2 regions of the Obesumbacterium proteus genome follow, and region 2 is predicted to be linked to the other one. Evidence: predicted binding sites of a transcription regulator. Region 2 holds the regulator's gene; the other holds the start of a gene.
The links. Region 2 encodes PurR, which represses purine synthesis genes. Its sites were predicted from a motif close to CANGCAAACGTTTGCNTG; they were not measured.
Positions count from the first base shown of each region.

Region 1: serA (phosphoglycerate dehydrogenase) is a predicted target of PurR. The motif match lies at 855-872, and genes of this name have one in related genera.

Region 1 is NZ_CP014608.1:4,667,339-4,671,521, reverse strand. Features, by position in the region: gene rpiA (ribose-5-phosphate isomerase RpiA) at 1-594, shown strand, start outside; gene serA (phosphoglycerate dehydrogenase) at 975-2,213, shown strand; gene DSM2777_RS21825 (5-formyltetrahydrofolate cyclo-ligase) at 2,292-2,924, opposite strand; RNA gene ssrS (6S RNA) at 2,956-3,138, opposite strand; gene zapA (cell division protein ZapA) at 3,243-3,572, opposite strand; gene DSM2777_RS21810 (YecA/YgfB family protein) at 3,905-4,183, shown strand, end outside.
Region 2 is NZ_CP014608.1:3,359,937-3,364,119, reverse strand. Features, by position in the region: gene sodB (superoxide dismutase [Fe]) at 1-421, shown strand, start outside; gene cydH (cytochrome bd-I oxidase subunit CydH) at 515-604, opposite strand; gene purR (HTH-type transcriptional repressor PurR) at 959-1,984, shown strand; gene DSM2777_RS16015 (ABC transporter permease) at 1,988-3,634, shown strand; gene DSM2777_RS16010 (ATP-binding cassette domain-containing protein) at 3,631-4,183, shown strand, end outside.

The DNA.
Region 1 (4,183 bases), 1.3 Mb from region 2:
ATCGTGGGGGTGGGCACGGGCTCAACCGCTGCGCATTTTATTGATGCACTGGGCACCATGAAAGGGCAGATCGAGGGCGCGGTATCCAGCTCTGATGCTTCCACTGAGAAACTGAAAAGTTTGGGTATTACCGTTTTCGATCTTAACGAAGTCGATTCGTTAGATATTTATGTTGATGGTGCGGATGAAATCAACGGCCACATGCAGATGATCAAAGGCGGCGGAGCGGCACTGACTCGCGAGAAAATCGTGGCGGCCGTGGCGAAGAAATTTATTTGTATCGTCGATTCTTCTAAACAGGTAGATATTCTGGGTAACTTCCCGCTGCCTGTCGAAGTGATCCCGATGGCGCGCTCTTACGTTGCGCGTGAACTGGTGAAGTTAGGTGGTCAGCCAGAATATCGCCAAGGCGTTCTGACCGATAACGGCAACGTGATTTTAGACGTGCATAATCTGAAAATTATGGATGCGATTGCGTTAGAAAAACAGATTAACGGTATTGCCGGTGTGGTCACCGTTGGCCTGTTCGCAAATCGTGGCGCGGACGTTGCGCTGGTTGGCTCGGCTGATGGCGTGAAAACCATTACGGCTTAAATTATCCGCCATGATGAATCAGCAGCTCCGAATCTTCGGGGCTGTTTTTTTTATGCGCAGCACTTTGGGTTTTTTATCTTATTTCTCCCTCTTTGTTAACTTCGTTTTAAACATGGAATTCCATTTATTTATCACACCCCCTAAATTCGGTGACATATGTCACATATTTGCGCTTGACGATACTTTCACGCTGTCACGATTAAAAGCAGTAGCATTTTTCGCCAACTTTTAACGTTTTCAACCCGTTGCTCACCCCCTCGTAGGCAATCGGTTGGCTTGCTGGATGCGTAATATTTGTTATGTTGGCTGCATGCCGCAGGAGTTTTGTTTTCCGTTGCGGCCACACTAAGGTTCGAATTAACAGGGGTTAGGGTCGGGTCATGGCAAAAGTATCTTTGGAGAAAGACAGGATTAAGTTCCTTTTAGTTGAAGGGGTTCATCAAAGCACCGTCGACAATCTACGTGCAGCGGGTTACACCAACATCGAATATCATAAAGGTGCGCTGGACTCGGAATCGATGAAGGCATCCATTCGTGATGCTCATTTCGTTGGAATTCGTTCCCGAACCCATCTGACCGAAGATATCTTCGCTGCGGCTGAAAAATTGATTGCCGTAGGCTGTTTCTGCATTGGTACCAATCAGGTCGATCTTACCGCGGCGGCAAAACGTGGTATTCCGGTATTTAATGCGCCGTTCTCTAATACACGTTCGGTAGCCGAAATGGTGCTGGGCGAGCTGTTGTTGCTGCTACGCGGTATCCCAACGGCCAATGCCTGTGCGCATCGCGGTGAATGGAATAAACAGGCCGTGGGCTGTTTTGAAGCGCGTGGTAAAAAACTGGGTATTATTGGTTACGGGCATATCGGAACTCAGCTGGGTATTTTGGCTGAAGGCATTGGTATGAACGTCTTCTTCTACGATATCGAGAATAAACTGCCGTTGGGTAATGCGCAGCAGGTACGTCATCTCTCTGATTTGCTCAACATGAGCGATGTCGTGACATTGCATGTGCCTGAAACGCGTTCCACCAAAGATATGATTGGTGCCGAAGAGCTGGCGCTCATGAAGCCTGGAGCCATTCTTATCAACGCATCACGCGGCACCGTGGTGGATATCCCTGCTCTGTGCAACGCGTTATCTTCCAAGCATTTATCGGGTGCGGCCATCGACGTGTTCCCAACGGAGCCAGCCACCAACAGTGATCCGTTTAATTCACCGTTGTGTGAATTCGATAACGTCTTGCTAACGCCGCACATTGGCGGTTCAACGCAGGAAGCACAGGAAAATATCGGTGCTGAAGTGGCGGGTAAACTCACGAAATATTCCGATAACGGTTCTTCATTGTCAGCGGTGAACTTCCCTGAGGTTTCTCTGCCGATGCATGAAGAAAATGTCAGCCGTCTGCTGCATATTCATGAAAACCGTCCTGGCGTACTGACGCAGATTAACCAGATCTTTGCGGAAGAGGGCGTCAACATTGCCGCGCAGTATCTGCAAACCAATGCTCAGATCGGCTATGTCGTTATTGATATCGAAACCGAGACTGAACGTGCGGAAGCGGCGTTGCTGCGCATGAAAGAAATTACGGGAACAATTCGCGCCCGCTTGCTGTACTAATCTCTAAGCGCGATGTTCTTCGCACTAACAAAAATGGCAGCCTAATCGCTGCCATTTTTATTGGGGCATTTTGTCATCTTACCAGCGGTAGTGAGTGCTCGGCGTGATGATTTCTGGCAGTGGAACATCCCACTCTTGTACCGGCAGCGCATCGACTCTCTGACAGTCATGCGCTAATCCTATTGGGTATGGCCCGCGTTGTTGGGCGTAGGCACTTTCCCAATCCTGTAAGGTTCGGTCATAAAATCCGCCTCCCATGCCTAATCTTTGTCCTGTGGCATCAAACGCAACCAGCGGGGTAAAAATGATATCTAGCTGAGACACCGGTAATACCTGTTGTACGTTAAGGCGTGGCTCTTCAATGCCAAAATGATTCAGAACCATTTCGCTTTCGGCACCATAATGTAAAAACAGTAAGTTACCGCGGCTGAAGGGATGGAGAACCGGAAGATAAACCGATTTTCCCGCCTGCCAAAGACGTTCAATCAGCGGTCTGGTATTGAGCTCGCCGTCGAAAGAGAGAAACAGGGAAACGGTGCGTGAGTTTTGAATTCGCGGTAGTTCCATCACGCGTGTCGCAATATCTTGTGCGGCATGATGTTGGAAATCATCGCTAAGATTTTTACGTAATTGGCGAACTGAACGGCGGATATCCGAGCGGGATTGACCCGAATTTGAAGAAGATGTGCTGACAGAATGATTATTGGACATGACACACCCGTTTAAGGATGTTTGGTGTAAGGGAATCTCCGAGGTGCCGCAGCAGGCTGTAACCCTTGAACCCATGGTTCAAGGTGAACGCAACGACGCAATCTTAAGGCTTCTCGGAGACCGAGCGTGCTCACCGATTACGGATCCGCCGCATTCTTGAGGTATTAAATATCGGCTCAGGGGACTGGCCCGCACACGAACACCTCAGAGAAATTTTGTATCCTTTACTGTTAATTAGCTTATCACATTTTTCTTAAAATGATACGACTTTCTTTAAAAATCGTTTGCCAATCAACATGTTACAACTATAAGTCACACTTATTCGAACTGCGCACCCTGACGATCAGTGATGCGACCTTGTTCCAGCAGAGCTTGTTCGATGGTCTGCTGCAACATGCGAATTCTTTGTTCCATATTGGAAGCATAATCGCGAGTTTTCAAGCGTTCTTGCGCCAGTTCGTGACATACGTTTAATGCCGCGATGAAAACCAGTTGCTCCGTATTGGTGACTCTAGTGCGAACTTTGAGATCTTGCAACCGCTGATTAAGATCCTCTGCAGCCTGATTCAACGCTTCTTGTTGTTCTGGCGGGCAATTAACTCTTAACGAACGACCAAAAATTTGAATATCTACCGGTTGTGCAGACATACCACCTTCCTGCCTAGATTTTGCGCCAGTTTCAAAACCGCGAGGGTCACTAAATCGGGCGCCAACTATATATACCTCGCTATGCAGATACAAGCCTTTTGACTCATGCCCTTCATACTTGAAGATTTATCTGTGTTGGCTGCGTTTGCTTACCGACCTGATATAACTTCAACTATCTTGGGCATGTACCCTGGGTTGCGAAGCCGCAAATGTGAATGCAACTTCAATGACTTTGGGTATGACAAGCCTTATAGCGTGCCCTTTTCTGGTATAGCGACTGATCTTGATGGTAGCATAACACGAACTTTATCTGCCAACGATGACCAAAACGTATGTCAATTGAGATTACTGTACCCGAATATTCTGTTTTTACTCAGGCTTTGCAGCAGCAAGGCGTTGGATTAACTCCCGCTGAAATGCATGGCTTGATCAGCGGGATACTGTGTGGCGGCAATCAGAACGATAATTGGCGCACGATGATCCACGATCTAACCAACGAGGGCGAAGCATTTTCGCAAACGCTCGCACAGCCACTTCAGGCAACCTATCAGCACACCCGTGATGCGTTAGAAGATGATGGTTTCGGCTTCCAACTGCTTTTACCGGATAGC
Region 2 (4,183 bases):
GGAAGAGATCATCAAGACCTCTACTGGCGGTATCTTCAACAACGCCGCTCAGGTTTGGAACCACACCTTCTACTGGCATTGCCTGTCACCAAAAGGTGGCAACGCACCAACTGGCGCCGTGGCTGAAGCCATTAACAAAGCGTTTGGTTCATTTGATGCTTTCAAAGAAGAACTGACTAAATCTGCCATCGGTAACTTCGGTTCTGGTTGGACTTGGCTGGTTAAAAAAGCAGACGGTTCTTTGGCGATTGTAAACACCTCAAACGCTGCAACTCCACTGACCAACGGTGACAAACCACTGCTGACCGTGGACGTTTGGGAACACGCCTACTACATCGACTATCGCAATGCGCGTCCTAAGTATCTGGAGAACTTCTGGGCTCTGGTAAACTGGGAATTCGTGGCGAAAAACCTGGCATAAGTTTGCTGAGTGACGTACATGAAAAAGGCGGTCAATTGACCGCCTTTTGTTTTAGCCATGTTAACGGCTATCGATAGAAAACTTAGCGATAAATCAATGTAGCGCAGCAACAAAACTAAAGATAACAATCACAGCCAGTGCTGCGACCGTTGTCATTAGAGAATATTTCAGATCGGTTTCCATTTCTTCTTCTCCCGCATTTCGTTATCAGATCAATTTTGATTATACATAAACACTTGCAGAAAGTGTGTGAAATCATTTTCACATACCTTAAATGGGATCGCACGCAGTAAAACTTTCGATTATTCTTTCTGTTAACACACAATTTTGACTTCCCCTTTTGCATTTTATAGGCCAAAATTTACGGTTTACTGCTACGTATCAGCTTTCATAACGTAAAAGAATAGGCTGGCGCTTGATATATCCGCATATTCCTCTCTTTGATGCGATTGTAATCAGTGTATTTTGATGTACGTAAGCAAACGATTAACACAATAGCTATGTCATAGTTACATTAGCTTAGGAGTCATCTGTTTCATGGCAACGATTAAAGATGTGGCAAAACGCGCGGGCGTTTCAACCACGACAGTGTCTCACGTTATTAATAAGACGCGTTTTGTCGCAGAAGAGACCAAGACCGCTGTTTGGGAAGCGATTAAAGAATTGCACTACTCCCCCAGCGCCGTCGCCCGTAGCCTGAAAGTTAACCACACCAAATCGATCGGCTTGCTGGCGACGTCCAGCGAGGCGCCCTATTTTGCTGAGGTGATTGAGGCCGTTGAAAACGCCTGTTACAGCCAAGGCTATACGCTCATTCTATGTAACTCTCACAATAATCCTGAAAAGCAAAAAGCTTATTTAGCGATGCTGGCGCAAAAACGCGTCGATGGATTGTTAGTGATGTGTTCTGAATACCCAGAGAACCTGCTGCAAACCCTTGAGGACTACCGCAATATTCCAATGGTAGTGATGGACTGGGGAACGCAACGCAGTGATTTTACGGATGCCATTCAGGATAATGCGTTCGAAGGTGGCTATTTAGCTGGTCGCTATTTAATTGAACGTGGACATCGTGATATTGGCGCGATTACCGGTCAGCTTTCTCGTAACACCGGCGGCGGTCGCCTACGTGGCTTCCTGAAAGCCCTGCAAGAAGCCAATATTCCTGCCCGCGATGAGTGGATGGTAGAAGGCGATTTCGAACCAGAATCCGGTTACAAAGCGATGCATCAGATCCTGTCGCAAAAAAATCGCCCAACCGCAGTGTTTGTGGGCGGCGACATCATGGCGATGGGCGCAATTTGCGCCGCCGATGAGATGGGCTTGCGCGTACCGCAGGATATATCGGTGATCGGTTATGATAACGTGCGCAACGCTCGCTACTTCTCGCCAGCGTTGACCACCATCCACCAGCCGAAAGAGCGTTTGGGCTCAATGGCCTTTGACATGCTCCTAGACCGTATCGTGAGCAAGCGTGAAGATTCCCAAACGATTGAAGTGCATCCAAAACTCGTGGAACGTCGCTCCGTTGCCGATGGCCCATATCTGGATTATCGCCGCTAAGTGATGAAGAACAGCCCTTATCTTTTAGCGCTGTTCCCCGTTGTGCTGTTCTTAGCAGGAGCGTTGCCAATATTGGCGGCGCTCTTGGCGCTGACTCAGCCACTGTCTGACATTTCCACGCTCAATACATTCACCCAGCCGTGGGCGCTTTTATTCCAATGGCCGGGGTTAGTGCGCTCGGTTGGCCTAAGCTTATGGAGCGCAATTGCCGCAACGTTAATATCACTTTGGTTGGCATTAGCGCTTTGCGGACAGGTTATACAGCGCGCCAGCGGCACTGCTCGGGCTATTTCAAGCGCGATTTTGGCCATGCCGCATATTGCGCTGGCAACCGGCCTCATACTGCTGTTATCCCCTTCAGGCTGGCTGCTCAGGATTATATCCCCAGCACTGACGAGTTTTGTGCGCCCGCCAGATTGGACGATCGTCAATGACCCTTATGCCCTGTCCTTAATTCTTTTACTGGTGATCAAAGAGACGCCTTTTTTATTTTTGATGGCGTTTAATATCGCGGGCCGAATCGATGTCGTCCGCCAAATACAGGCGGGTAACGCATTGGGTTACCACAGTGAGAAAGTCTGGTGGTCGCTGTTAGTCCCGCAAATACTGGTGGCTCTGCGTCTACCGCTGTTTTGCGTACTTGCCTTTGGCCTATCCGCCGTGGATATTGCCATTCTATTGGGACCCCAGCAGCCAACCACCTTGGCGTTGTTAGTTTGGCAATGGATCAGTGAACCATCCATGCGGCATCAATCTCTCGCTGCCGCTGGCACGCTGCTGCTTATTGTTATCACGTTAGTTTGCTTTGTTGCATGGCGTTGTGTTGAAAAAATCTGGCTGAAATATTGCCGCAACGCTTATGGACGAAGACGTAATACGTGGCGTATACCCCTTACCCCGCTCTGGGTGATTGGCATTCTATTAACGCTAGGCGCGTATACGGTACTCTTCGTTTGGTCGGTTGCGTGGCGTTGGCCTTTCTCATCTTCTTTTCCGCTACAGTGGACCTATGATTATTGGCTTACCAGCATTCATCAGCTTAGTGCGCCGATTATAAATAGTCTGCTGATTGCCTGTATGGCAAACCTATTGAGCTTAGTGCTGTGCGTTGGGTTTTTAGAATGGCAGTTTTATACGCGTAGAAATACAAATTTATGGCTTCTGCTCGCCCCTCTGTTGATTCCACAAATCAGCCTGATTTTCGGCTTGCAGCACATGGCCGCTTGGTTGGATGTGATTGGTCTGCTGCCCAGCGTGATCTTTGCCCATATGGTGTTTGTCGTTCCGTACTATTTTCTTAGCCTCAGCGGCGCGTGGCAGACTTTCGATTCGCGGCTGATCTACACCGCACAATCTCTTGGGAAGTCGCCCTGGGCGTGTTTCTGGCGTATTAAGATCCGTTTGTTGAATAAACCACTGGCGCTTTCCGTAGCGCTAGGTTTTGCGGTTAGCATGGGATTATATTTACCCACGCTAGGCTTGGGCGCTGGGCGCTTCCCCACGCTAGCAACGGAAACCGTTGCCTATGCATCCGGTATCGATCGCCGCATGGCTGCCGTTGCCGCTTTGTGGCAAACGTTCATTCCGCTTTTGGTTTACGGTATCGCGCTATTTCTGCCATTCATACTGACAAGGAACAAAAAACTGTGACGGTTTTAGCGTTTGAGCAATTTCAAGTTTTGCTGCATGGCACGCCGCTAACTTCAGCGTTGAATACCCGCGTCGAAGGCGGCCAAATACTGACGCTGATGGGGCCAAGCGGCTGCGGGAAATCGAGCTTATTGCTGGCGATGGCGGGACATGCTCATGCTCCTCTATCAACGCAGGGAAAAGTACTGATTGATAATCACGAGGTGACTGAACTTCCGGCTTATCAGCGAAAAATCGGGCTGTTATTCCAAGATGATTTATTGTTTCCCCACCTAAACGTTACACAAAACCTGCTTTTCGCCTTACCTGAAAACATCGGCAAAGAAAAACAGCATCAGCTGGTCACGCAGGCGTTGGGGAAAATTGACATGGCTGAGTTTTCGTCTCGTTATCCTGATGAATTATCTGGCGGTCAGCGTGCCAGAATCAGTTTGTTGCGCACCCTGCTTTCTCGCCCTCGCGCCGTGGCCTTGGATGAACCTTTTTCCAAGCTTGATAAATCGCTGCGACAACAGTTTCGCCAATGGGTATTTGGCGAACTGCAACAGG